One region of the Streptomyces sp. NPDC002835 genome, then DNA from elsewhere that is predicted to be linked to it. Evidence: riboswitches for the same ligand, from Rfam matches in the RefSeq annotation. Region 1 holds a riboswitch; each other region holds the start of a gene.
What was found. Region 1 has a riboswitch for cobalamin ahead of ACWD01_RS24920 (energy-coupling factor ABC transporter permease). Riboswitches for the same ligand answer to the same signal wherever they lie in the genome.
Positions count from the first base shown of each region.

Region 1 (4,562 bases):
GCTCGGCGTCGCGGGCCACGAGGGCTCCACGGTCCTGGTGGGCCTCAACGGCCTGAGGCTGCTGCGGGAGTCGGCCTGGCGCGACGCGGCGGCGGCGTGACGTACGGCGCGAACCCCGCGACCCGGCCCGGTGACCGTCCCGTACCCGGTCGCGGGTGCCGGGCGTCAGCCCCGGGAGGAGGTACGGGGAGCCGGCCCGGCGGGGGAGGAGGCGGCCCGTGTCCACGCCGCCAACTCCTCCGCCGTCCGCGGACCTTCGCCCCCGTCCAGCAGCCCCTGCGCCCGCAGCAGCTCCGCGACCGCCGTCCCCCACGGCATCCGCAGCCGCGCCGACTCCAACAACGCGTGGTCCGAGAGGAGTCCGGCCGCCGGGCCGGTCCGCAGGCCGTCCGGCGTCAGCACGGCGGCGTCGTCGGCCCAGCGCAGGGCGAGATCGACGTCGTGCGTCGCCATGACCACCGTCGTCCCCGCCGCGCGCAGACCGTCCAGCACGTCGAGCAGCCGCTCCTGCCCGTGCGGATCCAGCCCCGCGGTCGGCTCGTCCAGGATCAGCACCCGCGGCCGCATCGCCACCGCGCCGGCGATCACGGCCCGTTTGCGCTGCCCGTACGAGAGCAGATGCGTGGGCCGGTCCCGCAGCGCCACGATGTCCATCGCGGCCAGCGACTCGTCCACCCGGGCCCGTACCTCTTCCTCCGCCAGCCCGAGGTTCATCGGACCGAACGACACGTCCTGCTCGACGGACGCCGCGAACAGCTGGTCGTCCGGGTCCTGCAGGACCAGCTGCACCGTCGTGCGGAGCCGGGTCAGCCCGGCCCGGTCGTAGGTCACCGGCTCGCCGCCCAGGCGCAGCCGGCCGGCCGCGGGCCGCAGCCCGCCGCTCAGCAGCCGCAACAGGGTCGTCTTGCCGCTGCCGTTGCGTCCGAGCAGCGCGGTCGACCTGCCCTCCGCGAGGCCGAGGCCGATGCCGGTGAGCACGGCCGGGCCGTCCTCGTAGGCGTAACCGGCGTCGACGAGTTCCACGATCACAGGGCGTACCTTTCGAGCACGAGAGTGAGGACGACGATCCCGGTCAGCAGCGCGGCGACCCAGGCGAGGAACGGGCGGGACACCGTGGCCGGCGGCACCAGCACCCGCAGGGTGCCGTCGTAGCCGCGGCCCGCGAGCCCCGTCTGCAGCCGGCTCGCCCGGTCGAAGGCGCGCACGAAGGCCGTCGCCCCGAGCCCCGCGAGCGAGCGCCAGGCGGCGGCTCGCGTCGTGTGGCCGAGGCGGGCGGCCTGGGCCTGGCGGATGTTCGCCACGGCGTCGAGCAGCAGAAAACTGATCCGGTACATGACAAGCGCCACGTCGACCACCGCGGGCGGCACGCCCGCCTTCACCAGCCGCGGCAGCAGGTCGGACATCGGCGTCGTGAAGGCGAACAGCAGAACGCCCAGCGAGGCCGCGGACGTGCGCAGCAGCAGCCGCGCCGCCTGTCCCGGCCCGTCCGGCGCGAACGCGACCAGGCCGTCCGGGCCGCCGACCGCGAACAGCAGCGGTACGGCCCCGGTGACACAGAACCCCAGCGGGATACGGAACGCCCGCCAGAGCCGGCGGGGCGCCACCCCCGCCGGGCCGAGCAGCACGGCGAGCGTGGCCGCGGCGACGAGGACGGCGCCGGGCCACGGCGGCAGACAGACGGCCGTCACCGTCAGACCGACCCCGAGGGCGGCCTTCTCGCACGGGTGGCGGCGGCGCCAGCTGCTGCTGTGCGCCGCCACGTCGATGGGAAGCATCGGCGGCTACGCCGGGGGCGCGGCGGTGTCGGAGTCCTCGGCGGCGGCTTTCGCCGGCTCCTTCGCCTGTGCCTCTTTCCCCTGCGCCTCCTTCGCCCGCTCCTCGCCCTGCCGCCGGCCCCGGCGCAGCCCGAAGTAGTACGCCAGCACGCCGGCGCCGAGCGCCGCCTGCAGGGAGAACAGCGCCGACTCGACCTCGCCGGACGGCGGTTCGTACAGCGGGGAGAACCAGGGCTCGTAGTCCGGTTCGAGCTCCGTGATCGCCGCCTCGGCCTCCCCGTCCGCGCCGGTGAACGGTTCCGCCTTGTGGTCCCCGAGTCCCAGGACCAGGGGCAGGACGGCCAGGGCCGCAACGGCCAGCAGGAGCAGGGTGTTGATCCTCGCGTTACGGCTCATCGGACCGTGGCCTCCTTCTTCGTACCCGGAACCAGTACGCCGAGCCTGGTCAGTTCGCCTTTGCTGGACCGGCTGAGCAGCCGCATCACCAGCACGGTGAGCAGGCCCTCGCTGACCGCCAGCGGGATCTGGGTGAGGGCGAAGATCCCGCCGAACTTCGCCAGCGAGCCCGCGACACCGCTGCCGGGGTCGGGGAAGGCGAGCGCGAGTTGGACGGTGGTCACGCAGTACGTGGACAGGTCGGCGGTGAACGCGCCGAAGAACACGCTCACCATCAGCGGCGCCCCGGACCGGCGCAGCAGCCGGTACACCCCGTACCCCGCCCAGGGGCCGACGACCGCCATCGAGAAGACGTTGGCGCCGAGCGTGGTCAGACCGCCGTGCGCCAGCAGCAGGGCCTGGAAGAGCAGCGTGATCGTGCCGAGCACCGCCATGATCGGCGGTCTGAACAGGATCGCGCCGAGACCGGTACCGGTCGGGTGCGAGCAGCTGCCCGTCACCGACGGGATCTTCAGCGCCGACAGGACGAACGTGAAGGCGCCCGCCGCGCCGAGCAGCAGGGTCGAATCGGGATTGGACCTGACCTCGCGGGTCAGGGCGCGTACGCCGTGGACGACGAACGGGGCGGACGCGACGCCCCAGGCGGCCGCGTGCAGCGGGGGCAGATACCCCTCGGCTATATGCATGATGTGGGAGACCCTCTCCAGCACCTCGTGGATGGACAACGCACCCTGGCCGGTCTCCTGGCTGACGGGTCATGCCGCCCGTACTCCGCCTTCCCGGGCACCACGCGCAGGCGCGGTGTCCCAGTGGCTCCCCGTGAGGGGTCGGAGCCGGACTTCCCGATCACAGTGGCGAGGGCCGCACCGGTACCGCACCGGTTTCCCGAACACCAAGGCCCCGTGACAGTAATGCGCCGACCAGCGACATCACAAGCCGCGCACGGGCGCACCGGGCCGCGGCGGGGTGAGCCGTTCGCCACATCCGGGCCGGGGGCGGGCGTTCGGGGGCCGCTCGCGGCCGCGGTACGTCGGGGTCTGGGGCGGTCGTACGCGCGGTTCGCGGGCCGCGGTGCCTCAGAGCTTGCCGCGGCCGTACGTCACACCTTGCGGTAGTCGTACGCCTCCGAGGCCGCCGCCTCCACCGCGTCCAGGTCGGCCCCCGCGGAGGCCGTCACCAGGGCCGCCACCGCGCCCTCCACGAACGGCGCGTCCACCAGCCGGGTCCCGTCGGGCAGTTCGTCGCCCTCGGCCAGCAGCGCCTTGACCGTCAGCACGGCGCTGCCCAGGTCCACCAGGACCGCGACGCCGGCGCCGCCGTCGACCTGCTCCGCTGCCGCGGTGATCAGCTCGGCGCTGGTGCCGAGACCACCGTCCGGGGTGCCGCCGGCCGGCGCCACCGGGGCCGTACCGCCGCCGCCCGCGAGGCCCTTGGCCAGTTCGGCGACGGCGGCGGCCACCTCCCTGCTGTGCGAGACCAGCACGATCCCGACCTGTCCGGCGTCGCTCATGGCGCCTCCACCGCCTCCGCCGTCTCGGCGAGCGCGGCGACCAGCAGGGCGGACGACGTGGCTCCGGGGTCCTGGTGGCCGATGCTGCGCTCACCGAGATAGCTCGCCCTGCCCTTGCGCGCCTGCAACGGCACCGTCGCCAGGGCCCCCTGCTCGGCCGCCTCGCGGGCCGCGGCGAACGACTCGGTACTGTCGCCGAGCGCCGCGACCGCCGGCTCGAGGGCGTCCAGCATCGTCTTGTCGCCCGCCTTCGCGCCGCCCAGCTGCGCCACCGCGGCGACCCCCGTCCGCAGCGCCTCCGCGAGCTGCGCGGGAGTCACCTCCGCGTCGTCGCCCAGCGCCTTGCCGGTGCGCCGCAGCAGCGTCCCGTACAGCGGGCCCGACGCGCCGCCGACTGTCGACACCAACTGCCGTCCGGCCAGCATCAGGACTGCGCCGGGCGTCGCCGGCGGCTCCTTCTCCAGCGCGGTGCCGACGGCCGTGAAACCGCGCCGGAGATTGCTGCCGTGATCCGCGTCACCGATCGCCGAGTCCAACTCGGTCAGTCGGTCCGCCTCCCGGTCCACGGCGGCTGCGACCGCGGCCAGCCAGCGGCGGAAGAATTCGGCGTCGAGCACAGGAACTCCCTGGTGAGTCGGGTCGGTTCGGTCGGTACGAGGGACGACGGCATCGGGGACGCAGGCCGTCACGACCCCCAGCGCAGAGCCGGTGTCCGCACCGGCGCGTCCCACAGCCTGAGCAGCTCCTCGTCTACCTGGCAGAGGGTCACGGACGCGCCGGCCATGTCGAGGGACGTCACATAGTTGCCGACGAGGGTCCGGGCGACGGCCACGTCCCGCTCGGCCAGCACCCGCTGGACCTCCGCGTTGAAGCCGTACAGC
Region 1 covers NZ_JBSFUW010000025.1:97,425-101,986, forward strand. Annotated here, with positions in the region: gene ACWD01_RS24900 (heavy metal translocating P-type ATPase) at 1-100, shown strand, start outside; gene ACWD01_RS24905 (energy-coupling factor ABC transporter ATP-binding protein) at 166-1,023, opposite strand; gene cbiQ (cobalt ECF transporter T component CbiQ) at 1,026-1,775, opposite strand; gene ACWD01_RS24915 (energy-coupling factor ABC transporter substrate-binding protein) at 1,782-2,171, opposite strand; gene ACWD01_RS24920 (energy-coupling factor ABC transporter permease) at 2,168-2,857, opposite strand; cobalamin riboswitch at 2,888-3,083, opposite strand; gene ACWD01_RS24925 (PTS-dependent dihydroxyacetone kinase phosphotransferase subunit DhaM) at 3,271-3,681, opposite strand; gene dhaL (dihydroxyacetone kinase subunit DhaL) at 3,678-4,298, opposite strand; gene dhaK (dihydroxyacetone kinase subunit DhaK) at 4,367-4,562, opposite strand, start outside.

Region 2 (4,562 bases), on a different contig from region 1:
GCAGGGCCTCCCGGGTCTGCGCGTCCCACCCGCCGAGCTTCTTCAGCTCGGCCACGAGGTAGGAGTTGACCTGGAGGAACTCGCCGCTGAGGGTCTCGCGCTTGAAGAGGTTGGACACCTGCGGCTCGATGCACTCGTACACGCCGGCGATCGAGGCGATGGTGGCGGTCGGCGCGATGGCGAGCAGCAGGGAGTTGCGCATGCCGACGTCGGCGATCCGGGCGCGCAGCGCGTCCCAGCGCTCCGGCCAGTTGAGCGTGGTGCCGTAGTGGTCGGGGTGCAGCACGCCGCGCGCCGTGCGGGTCTCGGACCAGGCCGGCAGGGAGCCGTCGCGTTCGGCGAGGTCGCAGGACGCCTCGTACGCCGCCAGCATGATCCGCTCGGCGATCCGGGTCGACAGGGCCTTCGCCTCGGGGGAGTCGAAGGGCAGCCGCAGTTTGAAGAAGACGTCCTGCAGCCCCATCGCGCCCAGGCCCACCGGACGCCACCGGGCGTTGGACCGGCCGGCCTGCTCGGTCGGGTAGAAGTTGATGTCGACGACCCGGTCGAGGAAGGTCACCGCCGTGCGGACGGTCTCGTCCAGCCGCTCCCAGTCGATGCCGTCGGCGCCGGCTCCCGCGTCGACGAACGCGCCCAGGTTGACCGAGCCCAGGTTGCAGACGGCCGTCTCGCCGTCGTTCGTCACCTCGAGGATCTCGGTGCACAGGTTGGAGGAGTGGACGACCCGGCCGGGCTCCGCCGTCTGGTTGGCGGTGCGGTTGGCGGCGTCCTTGAACGTCATCCAGCCGTTGCCGGTCTGCGCGAGGGTCCGCATCATCCGCCCGTACAGCTCACGGGCCGGGACCGACTTGCGGGCCAGCCCGGCGGCCTCCGCCCGGCGGTACGCGGCGTCGAACTCGTCGCCCCACAGGTCGACCAGCTCGGGCACGTCGACCGGGGAGAACAGCGACCACTCGGTGTCCGCCTCGACGCGCCGCATGAACTCGTCGGGGACCCAGTGCGCGAGGTTCAGGTTGTGCGTACGGCGGGCGTCCTCGCCGGTGTTGTCGCGCAGCTCAAGGAACTCCTCGACGTCCGCGTGCCAGGTCTCCAGGTAGATCGCGGCGGCGCCCTTGCGCCGGCCGCCCTGGTTCACCGCGGCGACGGAGGCGTCGAGGGTCTTCAGGAACGGGACGATCCCGTTGGAGTGCCCGTTGGTGCCCCGGATGAGTGAACCGCGGGCGCGGATGCGGGAGTACGAGAGGCCGATGCCGCCGGCGTGCTTGGAGAGGCGGGCGACCTGGTGGTAGCGGTCGTAGATCGAGTCCAACTCGTCGAGCGGCGAGTCCAGCAGATAGCAGGACGACATCTGCGGGTGACGGGTACCGGAGTTGAAGAGGGTGGGCGAGGACGGCAGATAGTCGAGCCGGCTCATCAGCCGGTACAGCGCGGCCACTTCGTCCACCGCGGGCTCGGTGTCGTCCGCGGCGAGGCCGGAGGCGACGCGCAGCATGAAGTGCTGGGGGGTCTCGATCACCCGGCGGGTGATCGGGTGCCGCAGCAGATAGCGGCTGTAGAGCGTCCGCAGCCCGAAGTAGCCGAACCGGTCGTCCCCCTCGGGGTCGATCAGCGCGTCGAGCCGGTCCGCGTGCAGTGCGGTGAACGAGGCCGTGCGGTCGGCGATCAGGCCCTCGCGGTGGCCGACGGCGACCGAGGCGGAGAAGCACACCGCGCCCTGCCCGGCGGCCTCCGTCGCGATCGTGCGGGTGAGCAGACGCGCGGCCAGCTTGGAGTACGCGGGGTCCTCGGAGATGAGGCCGGCGGCGGCGTCGGTGGCGAGGGAGCGCAGTTCGGCCTCGTCGGACCCGGCGTGCCGGCCGCGCAGCGCGGCGGCGGCGACCCTGCCCGGGTCGGTGTCGGCCAGGTCGGCCGTGAGGTCCGTCAGGAGCCGCAGCAGCACGGTCCCGGGGCCGTCCTGCTGGGTCGCTGAAGCCGGATCGGCTGGCGCGATGGTCATGTGGTGCTCTCCCTCGCTCGGCTCTGGACCGGCGGGAGGCGGGGGCCGTGGCGGCGCGTACCTGGGCAGCACGGCGCACGGCGTCCACCGGCCCAACCGCGAGGCCCGGACGTCTGGCATCCGGATCGGTCGAACCGGATGCGCCGTCGGCAGGTCGTCGGACTCGAAACGGGTACGGCAAAGCGCACCGGATCACACCGTTGCGGGACAGTTCCGGATTCGCACCGGATTCCCCTGCAGTGACAGCGAGATGAGCATACATGTGGGGGCGGGCCGGGAGTGCCACCCCCACATGTTGTGTCTGCGGGCGGAAGTTGAGGTGACGGTCCACCGCGATACGAGAAGGGGCCGCCGGGAGGTCCGGCGGCCCCTTCTCGGTCGTGTGCGGTGTCAGTGACCGCCGGGCGCGCCCGCCGTGGCCGGCGGGAGCTCGACCTTGACGCCCGGGTCGCCCGCGTCCGCGGTGTAGTCGGACGGGCTGGTCTCGTCGATGCCCTCGGGGGCCTTGGCCGCCCGCATGACGAAGGTGAGGACCACGGTCACGACCACGTTCAGCACGAACGCGGTGAGACCGATGTAGCCGATCTGGCCGATGAACGGGATCGCGTCGGACGAGCCGCCGAAGTGCTTCTGCGTCGGGCTCGCGACGTTGTAGGCGGAGATGGTGCCGTAGAGCATGCCGACCGCCCAGCCGCCGATCAGTGCCCAGCGGTGGAACCAGCGGGTGAACAGACCGCCGACCAGCGCCGGGAACGTCTGCAGGATCCAGATTCCGCCCAGCAGCTGGAAGTTGATCGCCACGGTCTTGTCCATGGTGAGGACGAAGACCAGGGCGCCCACCTTCACCAGCAGCGAGACCAGCTTGGAGACCTTGGTCTCCTGGGCCGGGGTCGCGTCGGGCCGGATGAAGTCCTTGTAGATGTTCCGGGTGAACAGGTTGGCCGCGGCGATCGACATGATGGCCGCGGGGACCAGCGCGCCGATGCCGATGGCGGCGAAGGCGACGCCCGCGAACCAGGCGGGGAACATGTTTTCGAACAGCTGCGGGATGGCCAGCTGGCCGTTCTTGACGTTCACCCCGGCCGCGATCGCCATGAAACCGAGCAGCGCCAGCAGCCCGAGCATCACCGAATACAGCGGCAGGATCGTGGTGTTGCGGCGGATCACCTCACGGCTGCGCGAGGACAGCGTCGCCGTGATGGAGTGCGGGTACATGAAGAGGGCCAGCGCGGAGCCGACCGCCAGCGTGGCATAGCCCCAGTGCGCCATCTCGCCGGGCACCAGCGCGCCGGTGGGCTTGCCCGTAGCCTCGTTGACCTGGGAGAACTTCTCCCCGGCCGCGGCGAAGATATTGTCGAAGCCGCCCAGCTTGATCGGGATGTAGATGATCGCCACCGCGATGACGATGTAGATCAGGGTGTCCTTGACGAACGCGATGAGCGCCGGCGCACGCAGTCCGGAGGAGTACGTGTAGGCCGCCAGCACGCCGAAGGCGATCAGCAGCGGCAGGTCCTTGACGAACCAGTTGGTCGTCTCGCCGCCGCCGACGCCCATCACGTCGAGCACGGCCTGGATGCCGACCAGTTGGAGCGCGATGTACGGCATCGTGGCGAGCAGGCCGGTGAGCGCGACCGCCAGCGACAGGCCCTTGGAGCCGAACCGGCCGCGGACGAAGTCGGAGGTCGTCACGTATCCGTGCTTGTGCGACACCGACCACAGACGCGGCAGGAAGGTGAAGATCAGCGGGTAGACGAGGATCGTGTACGGGACGGCGAAGAAGCCGGCCGCGCCCGCCGCGTAGATGGCCGCCGGCACGGCGACGAAGGTGTATGCGGTGTACAGGTCGCCGCCGAGCAGGAACCAGGTCACCCAGGTGCCGAACGAGCGGCCGCCGAGGCCCCATTCGTCGAGGGTGTTCTCGTTCGCGGCCCTGCGCCAGCGCGCGGCCAGGAAGCCCATGACCGTGACGGCCACGAAGAAGAAGATGAAGACGGCGAGTGCGACGCCGTTCACGCCGTCCTTCACTGCGACGCACCCCCCTTGCGGCCGCGCTGGTCACGCTGCCACAGCTTGTAGGCGATCATCGTCAGGACCGCCGAGATCAGCACCCAGAGCATCTGGTACCAGTAGAAGAACGGCATGCCGATGAAAGTCGGTTCGACCTTCGCGTAGGAGCCGACCCAGAGCATCGCCACGAAAGGCGCGAAGAGGCAGAGGGCGATGATCACGCGTACCGGTGTGACGACCGGTTGTTTCGCTTCGGGCGCTTGTGGCGCTTCGGGCGCATCGGGTGCTGCTGACATGCGACTCCGTCCCCTTACTGCTCACTTGTAATGCGCACGAAATCTAGGCGAGGCGTTCTCGCGGAGTCACCCCCGGTTCGTATATCGGTACGGCAAAGACTTGGCTACGGGGCGCCCAAAACATGACATGGCGCCGCAACAGGTTGCGGCGCCATGTATGTCGAGCCGGGCCCGGCTCAGCCGTTCGGCCGCTTCAGCCTCGCCACGCTGCGAATTCCCGGGGGGCAACCCCCGGACCCCCGGCAATGCTCCGAGCCGGGCCC
Region 2 covers NZ_JBSFUW010000002.1:16,319-20,880, forward strand. Annotated here, with positions in the region: gene ACWD01_RS02815 (ribonucleoside-diphosphate reductase subunit alpha) at 1-1,996, opposite strand, end outside; cobalamin riboswitch at 2,128-2,289, opposite strand; gene mctP (monocarboxylate uptake permease MctP) at 2,387-4,021, opposite strand; gene ACWD01_RS02825 (DUF3311 domain-containing protein) at 4,018-4,299, opposite strand.
Region 2: linked by a shared signal. The riboswitch ahead of ACWD01_RS02815 (ribonucleoside-diphosphate reductase subunit alpha) and the one ahead of ACWD01_RS24920 (energy-coupling factor ABC transporter permease) in region 1 are both predicted to bind cobalamin.

Region 3 (4,562 bases), on a different contig from region 1:
TCTTCTCGTAAGCGTCCTTCCAGGGAACGGCTGTGAGATCGCCCCTGTCGTCGGGCATCACATAGCCCGCCATGCGGTCCTCGAGTCCGAGCGCGAACATGATTTCGGTGATGCCGACGTCATTGGTGACGACACGCTGTGGCGCCTTGTCGTAACTCTTCGTCCGGCCGCAGTTCTCGATGGTCACCGGGTAGTGGCTGCCGCGTGCCCGGGCACCACCACCCTCCTCGTCCTGGGAAGTGACCTGCGCGCCGCACCCGGTGAGTACCAGGGCGGCGGCGAGTGCGAGTGCGGCGGGGCGTACGGGGTTCGGCATGATGGCCATGGCTCCTCAAGAAGCGGGCTGAGTCGGTGGGAGACGGTCGAAGAGCAGTTGCACGGCGCCGGACTCGGGGTGCGGCACACGGTGCGCCCGTACGCCGAAGACCTCGGCCAGCAACTCGGGTGTGAGCACGTCGTACGGTGCACCGGAGGCGACGATCCGGCCGCTGTCGATGACGTGGAGCAGGTCGCAGTGGAGCGCGGCGAGGTTGAGGTCGTGCAATGCGGTGAGCACGGTCAGCCCACTTCCGCGCACCAGAGCCAGCACTTCCAACTGCTGGGCAATGTCGAGGTGGTTGGTGGGCTCGTCGAGCACCAGTACGCGCGGCTGCTGCGCGAGCGCGCGGGCGATCAGGACCCGTTGCTTCTCGCCGCCGGAGAGGGTGAGGAAGCCGCGGTCGGCGAGGTGGCAGGCGTCCACCCTGACCAGCGCGGCCTCGCACGCCTTCCGGTCCTCGTCGGTGGTCCGGGCCACGGACCGCTGGTGCGGCAGCCGCCCCATCGCCACGACCTCGGCGACCGTGAAGTCGAACTCGGTGACCGCCTCTTGGGGCAGGGCGGCCAGCCGGCGGGCGCCTTCGCGCGCGCTCAGGGAGTGCAGGTCCTCACCGCCGAGCCGGACCGTCCCTGTCGAGGGGCGCAGGGCCCGGTAGACGCAGCGCAACAGCGTGGACTTGCCGCTGCCGTTGGGCCCGACCAGCCCGACGACCTGCCCGCTGCCCGCTCGGAGCGTGACCTCCCGCACCAGCCGCGCGCCGGCGACCTCGACCGTCAGTGCATCGATGTCGATCCGCATCACGCGCCTCCGAAGGTGTAGGAGCGGCGGCGCATCAGCAGGACGAAGCACGGCACGCCGATGACGGCGGTCAGCACGCCCACCGGCAGCTCGACGGGAGCGAGCACCACGCGCGACAGGATGTCCACCCAGATCAGCAGGACGGCGCCCGCGAGTGGGGCGACGGCCAGCAGCCGGCGATGGTCCGCGCCGACCAGCATCCGTGCGGCGTGCGGAACCATCAGGCCGACGAAGCCGATCGCACCGCTCACCGCGACCACGGCCCCCGTGACGGCGGCACAGACCAGGAACAGCTCCTTGCGCAGCCTTCCCGCGTCCACCCCCAGGGCGGCCGCGGTCTCGTCACCCATCGCCAGGGCGTTCAGGCGGCGCGCCGACACAGTGAGGTGGGCGAGGCCGGCGAGCACGGCCCCCGCGGCAATCGGCACGGAGGCCCAGCTGGCTCCGCCGAGACTGCCGAGCAGCCACATCATCGCGGAGCGGGCCGCCTCGCCGCGCTCGGCCGCGAACACCATGAACGTGGTGACGGCCGAGAAGCCGTAGTACATCGCGGTGCCCGTCAGGACGAGCCGCAGCGGGGTCAGACCGTCAGAGGTGCGGGCGATCGCGTACACGAGCACCATGGCGAGGAGCGCGGAGAGGAAGGCCGCCGTGGACAGGGCCCACAAGCCGAGAGCGCCGAAGGCTCCGAAGAGGAGGACGGCGTTGGCGCCGACGGCCGCGCCGGAGGAGATGCCGAGGACGAACGGGTCGGCGAGGGCGTTGCGGACCATTGCCTGCACGGCGACGCCGATGGCGGACAGGCCGGCCCCGACGACCGCGGCCAGCACGGTTCGTGGAAAGCGCAGTTCCCACACGATGGTGTACGCCGAGACTTCGTCGGGGGATATGGATCCGCCGGTCAGCCCGGCCCACAGGTGACGCAGCACCTCTCCCCAGGACAGTCCCGACGCCCCGATCCCCGCCCCACAGACGATGGAGAGCAACAGCACGGTGCACAGGGTGGAGAAGAGAAGGAGCAGTGATACACGCTTGGGCGGCGCGGGGCCGGCGCCGGTACGCGCCGCGTGAGGTGGTGCGGCCGGTTCGAGTTCGAGGGGGGTGGCCATGGGCGGATCGCCTTCGCCTCAGGCCGTGCACCCACGTGAGCACAGGAGCGGCCCGGGACGCGGGGCGCCCTGTGCAGCACCCTCTCGCAGTCCACGGCGAATTGACAGGAGCCATCACCACCGCGGGTAATCGGGCTCACGGGGCCACAAGTTGGGCTCCGCCTACCGTTGCGGGTCAGCGCCGGACTTCCACCGGACTTCCCCCGCGGGGCGGCTTGCAGCATAGCGTGCACGGGAGGGTGACCCTTCCGTCATCGCAAAGATGCCACCCTGATGGGGACTGTGGGAGACACACCGGGGGCATACCCGGCCGCAGCTCTCCAATGAGCGACGCGGGCTCCTTGGTTCGGTGTGCCGGGCCAAGGAGCGAGGGTCTGTCGGCCCCATGGACCGGCCGGACGGTGACGGGTCAAGCACGTGCCCGCGCCGGCAGTCGTGCGGTGGTCTCCATGCCGAGCACGACTTCGCACGCCTGATGAATGGGCACGTGCAGGTGCTGCTGCGCCGTGTGAGCGACGATGGCCTGCGCCAGGGGGTGGCGGGCGTGCAGCTCGCCGGAGGCGGCCAGGCTGAGCACGTCGTCGGCCATGAACCGGTCGCTGAGGCTCACCACGCCCGCCACCAAGGGCTTCCCGAAGGTGAGGGTGCCGGTCTTGTCGAAGACGACGGCCGAGACGCGGCCGATACCCTCCAGCTGGGTGCCGCCCTTGATCAGAGTGCCGCGCCGCGCGCCGTTGCCGATCGCGGCGCTGATGGCGGTGGGAGTGGCGAGACCGGCGGCGCAGGGGCAGGCGATGAGCAGCATGGTCATGGCCCGCCGCGCGTCCCGCACCTCGTCGAGCGCGACCTCGGCCTCGACGCCGCCGTCGCGCACGACCCAGACGCGTTCCTCACCGGTCGTCAGCAGTTGCTCGATGGCGCGACGGGTGCGGCGCAGGGTGAGGGTCTGGAGGAACTCGCCGAGGTCAGGCAGCCACAGCACGGTCAGCGCGACCACGCTCTCGCGGAGCACGAGCGAGATCAGCGTGGCGGCGGTGACCAGGCTGTCCGTCCCCGGTGAACTGCGGCCGCGCAGTGAGCGCAGCGCGCCCCGGAAGAACGGCAGGCCCGTGAACACCACGGTGAGCACGCCGCCCGCGCCGGACGAGCCGAAGCGGAACCGCGGCCTCGTCAGCAGCCGACGCACCGCCACCACCGCCGGCATGGCGCCGCCCACCACGAGCCTGGCCACCTCGCCGGCGGACGAGTCCGGAACGGACCGGGTCGGTACGGACCGGGTCGGTACGGGCCGGCAAAGGCCCGTCGGCCTCAGGGGCTGACGGTGGGCGCTCTGTCGGTGTAGGGGTTTGCCGGTTGAGCGATGCGCTCGACTCGGGCCGTGTCCAGCGCCAACGCCGCCGACCTGGTTCCGAAGGCCCCGCGAGGATGCCATGTACCGGTCACCTTGACCCAGGTGTCGGCAGGTGGTGCCGGTGCGCCGCGGACGGTGACCGCCAACGACTGGGAGTCCGCAGCACAGCAAGCCACGACGAGCCTGGTCAGATCCCAGCCGCCGTCCTTGCGCGGTGTGACGAAACCCTGCATGACGACCGTGCGGCCCTCGAGGCTGCCTGTCTCGTCCTGCTGTACCCGTGCGATGAATTCGGTCAACGACAACGGGACCGGCCCCTCTACCGCGAGGGGTTCGAAACGCTCGTACTCTTCGACGATCAACGGAGTGTCACGAGCGGCGGTGTACGCCCCGAGGGCCGGCGGCGCGAAGAGCAGCAGTGCCAGCGCGGGCGGCAGGAGCAGCCAGCCGACGCGGGATCCGTGTGAGTGATCGTGCCCGTGCTCTGACGGCACCACTTGGCCTGTCCCATCCGTCGCCGTCGTCGCGGCCCTGAGCGATCTGTCGTGAAGAGCGCCGATGAAGCCCGCGACAAGCAGGACGGTCCCCGCGGCGGCGACGTAGGGCTGCAGACTTTCCTTCACATAGCGCAGGCTGATGTCGCTGAACAGGGACACCCGTAGAACACCGGCCCCGAGGACCATGAGCAGCACGTTCTGCACCGTGTGTCTCACAGCAGCCACCACCCGACGAGAGCGCTGCACGCGATGGCGACCACAGCCGTGGCCGCGGAGAACCGCAGGGCGAACCCACGGCCGAACGTACCCGCCTGCAGAGCGATCAGCTTCACGTCCACCATCGGCCCCACCACCATGAACGCGAGCCGGGCAGTGGGCGAGAAGCCGGTGAGGGAGGCGGCGACGAACGCGTCCGCCTCCGAGCAGACAGCCAGCACGACCGCCAGCGCGGCAAGGAAGAGGAGGGACAACCACGGTGAGTCGGAGAA
Region 3 covers NZ_JBSFUW010000026.1:19,266-23,827, reverse strand. Annotated here, with positions in the region: gene ACWD01_RS25110 (ABC transporter substrate-binding protein) at 1-316, opposite strand, end outside; gene ACWD01_RS25105 (ABC transporter ATP-binding protein) at 332-1,117, opposite strand; gene ACWD01_RS25100 (FecCD family ABC transporter permease) at 1,117-2,226, opposite strand; cobalamin riboswitch at 2,330-2,478, opposite strand; gene ACWD01_RS25095 (HAD family hydrolase) at 2,636-3,457, opposite strand; gene ACWD01_RS25090 (TIGR03943 family putative permease subunit) at 3,535-4,260, opposite strand; gene ACWD01_RS25085 (permease) at 4,287-4,562, opposite strand, start outside.
Region 3: linked by a shared signal. The riboswitch ahead of ACWD01_RS25100 (FecCD family ABC transporter permease) and the one ahead of ACWD01_RS24920 (energy-coupling factor ABC transporter permease) in region 1 are both predicted to bind cobalamin.

Region 4 (4,562 bases), on a different contig from region 1:
ACTCGACGTCGTCCTCGATGTGCTCGCCGAGCGCCTGGAAGCCGCCGCAGACGCCCAGCACCGGCCGGCCTTCCGCCGCCCGCCGTGCCAGGGCGTCCGCCAGCCCGCGTTCCCGCAGCCACGCCAGCGCCCTGACCGTCCCCCGGGTGCCGGGGACCACCACCAGGTCGGCGTCCACGAGCTCCTCCGCGCGGTCCACGAACCGCACCACGACGCCCGGTTCGGCCGCCAGCGCGTCCACATCGGTGAAGTTCGACATCAGCGGCACCGCGCACACCGCGACCCGCAGCACGTCCTGGCCGACGGGCGCGGCGACCACCGACTCCCGTACCGCGCCGCGCAGGGACACCCTCAGGCCGTCCTCCTCGTCGATGCCGAGTCCGTGCGCGTACGGCAGGACACCGTAGGTCGGCCGTCCGGTGAGGCTGCGCAGCATGTTGAGCCCCGGCTCCAGCAGCGACACGTCGCCGCGGAACTTGTTGACCAGATACCCCGCCACGAGCGACTGGTCCTCGGGGCTCAGCAGCGCCGTCGTACCGAAGAACTGCGCGAACACCCCTCCCCGGTCGATGTCGCCGACCACCAGCACCGGCAGCCGGGCCGCCCGCGCGATGCCCATGTTCACGATGTCCGTGCGCCGCAGATTGATCTCGGCCGGACTGCCCGCCCCTTCACAGATCACAGCGTCGTACGTGCCCCGCAGCTCATCCAGGCACGCCATGACCGGTTCGAAAAGCTCGCGTTGCCGGTTCCCGTGATAGCCCCTCGCGCTCATCTCGCCGACGGGCCTGCCCATCAGCACCACTTGGCTGGAGCGGTCGCCGCCGGGCTTGAGCAGTACGGGGTTCATCAGCGCGGTCGGCTCCACGCGGGCGGCCTGCGCCTGCATCGCCTGGGCCCGCCCGATCTCCGCGCCCTCACGCGTCACGAACGAATTGAGGGACATGTTCTGCCCCTTGAACGGCGCGACCTTCACCCCCTGCCGCACCAGCCACCGGCAGATCCCGGCCGTGACGACGCTCTTGCCCGCGTCCGAGGTGGTTCCCGCGACCAGCAGCCCACCGCTCATGCCCGTCTCCGTTTCAGTGCCCCAGCGCCGAGCCGTGCGCCCGCGCAGACCGCCAGGGCCAGCAGCCCCACTCGGCGCGAAAGCCGCACCGCCCGACCGATGTCGCCGAACTCCACCGCGCGGCCCTCCCCGCACAGCACCGGCCGGTGCTCGACCCGGCCGCCGTAGGAGAGGGTCCCACCCAGCCGTACGCCGAGGGCGCCCGCGAAGGACGCCTCCACGGGGCCCGCGTTGGGGCTCGGGTGCTTGGCGGCATCCGCCCGCCAGGCCCGCACGGCGCCTCGCGGGTCCGGCCCGCAGAGGGCCGCCAGCACGGCGGTCAGCCGGGCGCCGGGCCAGCCGGCGACGTCGTCGAGGCGGGCCGAGGCCCAGCCGTAGCGCCGGTAGCGCGGCGACCTGTGGCCGACCATCGCGTCCAGGGTGTTCACCGCCCGGAAGCCCACCAGCCCGGGCACGCCCGCCACGGCGCCCCACACGAGGGCGCCGACGACCGCGTCCGAGGTGTTCTCGGCGACGGACTCCACGACGGCGCGGGCGATCTGCTGCTCGTCCAGTGCCTGCGGGTCGCGGCCGCACAGATGGGGCAGCCGCTCGCGCGCGGCCTCGACGTCCCCGGCCGCCAGCGCCTCTCCGACGGCCGCGGCCTCGCGGCCGAGCGTCGTGCCCCCGACGACGGCCCAGGTCGCGGCGGCGGTCAGGGCCAGCGAGGCGGCGGGGGAGCGGCGTACGGCACGGGCGGCCAGGGCCGCCACGGCCACGGCTCCGCCGGCGCACACCGCGGTGTGCAGGGCGCCCCGGCCCCGGTGGTCACGCCACAGCGCACGCTCGACGGCGCCCGCGGCCCGCCCGAAGACGGCGACCGGGTGCCCCCGGCGGGGATCGCCCAGGAGCCGGTCGCCGACGAGGCCGGCCGCGGCGCCGTACAGGAAGATCCGGTCGGCGCGCACGTGATCAGCCGTCCGAGGGGAGATGTCCGCAGGGACGGGATCCGAGAGGCAAGGCAGGCAGTGCAGACAGGGCAGTACCGCGGCCGGGCATGGCAGGAGTCCTCACTCAGGGTCCGCGCCCTGGTTCGACGTGACCGGCGGCGAGAGTTCCTGGCTCCCCGGGGTGGTGTCCCCGGGTGACAGTGGCGGGACCGCGCCGGATTCGCACCGGACTTCCTCTTCTGCCGCCGTAGATGGCCCCGGCAGTCCACCATGTGCGCGAACGCCCGTCAACTCACCCTTGACCTGCGGCGGGACAGTGTGCGCAGTCCCACACGGGCGCACACGCGAAGGCCGGGCCGGACGCGCCCGCAGGTGCGTCCGGCCCGGCCTCCGTGCGGATACGGGACGTCAGGTGACGATCAGATAGATCCCGTAGGACACCGCCGCCGCGCAGAGCGCGAAGCACGCGTACGCGCCGGTGCGGGTCAGTACGGCGGAGCCGGCGGTCTGTGTGCCGGACCCCTGCTTGCTCAGGCCCACGATGCCCAGGGTGAACAGGCCCACCAGGGCGACGGTGGCGACGAGGCTCACGCCGAACACGGAGCCGAGGGCTACCCAGTCGATCTTCATGCTGCTGCTTCCTTACACCGCGGCCGGACGGACCGGCTCGGGGTCGGCGGGGGCCGGGACAGTGGTCTTCAGTTCGCCGGCGGGCGGCGGGGTGACGGCCGTGACGGCGTCCGTGACGACGTCCGCGGGCTCCTCGGTGTCGACGTCGTTGACGTTGGTGTGGTCGACGACCTGACGGCGCGAGATGAACCAGATCGCGATGCAGGAGCCGACGAGGAAGACGGCGACGGCCGCGACACCCCAGCCGCCCTGCTTGGTGACGTACTCCGACATCGCCGCGACGAGTCCGGCGGCCGGCAGGGTCAGACCCCAGGCCACGAACATCCGGGTGGCGGTCGACCAGCGGACCACGCCGCCCTTGCGGCCGAGGCCCGCGCCCATGACGGCGCCGGAGCAGGAGTGCGTGGTCGACAGCGAGAAGCCGAGGTTCGAGGAGGCGAGGATGACGCTGGCCGCGCTGGTCTGGGCGGCGAAGCCCTGCTGCGGCTGGAGGTCCGTGAGGCCCTTGCCCATGGTGCGGATGATGCGCCAGCCGCCGAGGTAGGTGCCGAGCGCGATCGCCACACCGGCCGAGACGATGACCCACATCGGGGGGTTGGACCCGGGGGCGAGGACATTGCCGGCGACCAGGGCGAGCGTGATGATGCCCATGGTCTTCTGGGCGTCGTTGGTGCCGTGCGCCAGGGAGACGAGACCGGCGGATGCGATCTGACCGGCGCGGTACCCCTTGGCGGTGGCCTTCGCGTCGGTGTTCCTGTCGACCCGGTACGTCAGCCGCGCCGCCAGCATGGCGGCGAGACCGGCCACGACGGGCGCGGCGATGGCCGGGATGAGCACCTTGGTGACGACGACGCCGCCGTTGACCCCGGCGAAGCCGACCGAGGCGACCGTGGCGCCGATCAGACCGCCCATGAGGGCGTGCGACGAACTGGACGGCAGGCCCACCAGCCAGGTGAGCAGGTTCCACAGGATGGCGCCGACGAGCGCCGCGAAGATGACTTCAGGTGTGATGCCTGATTCGTCGACCAGTCCGCTGGAGATGGTCTTGGCGACCTCCACGGAGAGGAAAGCGCCGACGAGGTTCAGAACGGCGGACATGGCCACCGCGGTCTTCGGCTTCATTGCGCCGGTCGAGATGGTCGTCGCCATCGCGTTGGCGGTGTCGTGGAAACCGTTCGTGAAATCGAACACGAGCGCTGTCACGATCACGATCGCGAGCAGCAGTGTGATGTGTTCCATTTACCCAGGCAATCGTTTGACGTCATTGACGCGAGGACCGTAGGCAACCTGAATGAACGGAAGGTGAACTGGGTCGGACTTCGCGGTGTCCCCAAGTGGGGTCGGCTGATTCCGCTTGTCCGATTTTCGGCCCCGGTGGCGCTCACAGCAGCCACTCGAACACCCTCCGTGTCGCCGAGGCCGCGCACCCGGCTGGCAGGATCGCCGCCATGACTGATGAGGCGACCGGTGCGGCGACCGGCCAGGCACGGCGGAACGGCATCGAGCAGACCTGGCGGGAGCTCGTGGACACCGCCCGCAGAACGGCGGCCGAAGGACTCGTCGTCGGCACCTCGGGCAACGTCTCGGTCCGGGTCGGCGAGGTGGTTCTTGTCACGCCGAGCGGAGTGCCCTACGACCGGCTCACGGACCGCGACACCGTCGCTGTCGACCTCGACGGCACGCAGGTCCTCGGAGTTCTGAAGCCCACCAGCGAACTGCCCCTGCACCTGGCGATCCACCGCGAGACCGGCGCGCGCGCCGTCGTGCACACCCACGCCGTCCACGCGACGGCGGTCTCCACGCTCGTCCCCGAACTCCCGCCCGTCCACTACATGACCGCCGCCCTCGGCGGCCCGGTCCGCGTCGCCCCCTACGCCCTCTACGGCACGGACGAACTGGCCCGGAACATGCTCCACGCCCTGCGCGACCGCACG
Region 4 covers NZ_JBSFUW010000062.1:10,057-14,618, reverse strand. Annotated here, with positions in the region: gene ACWD01_RS35270 (cobyric acid synthase) at 1-1,069, opposite strand, end outside; gene ACWD01_RS35265 (cobalamin biosynthesis protein) at 1,066-2,016, opposite strand; cobalamin riboswitch at 2,140-2,275, opposite strand; gene ACWD01_RS35260 (hypothetical protein) at 2,407-2,628, opposite strand; gene ACWD01_RS35255 (anion permease) at 2,641-3,867, opposite strand; gene ACWD01_RS35250 (class II aldolase/adducin family protein) at 4,077-4,562, shown strand, end outside.
Region 4: linked by a shared signal. The riboswitch ahead of ACWD01_RS35265 (cobalamin biosynthesis protein) and the one ahead of ACWD01_RS24920 (energy-coupling factor ABC transporter permease) in region 1 are both predicted to bind cobalamin.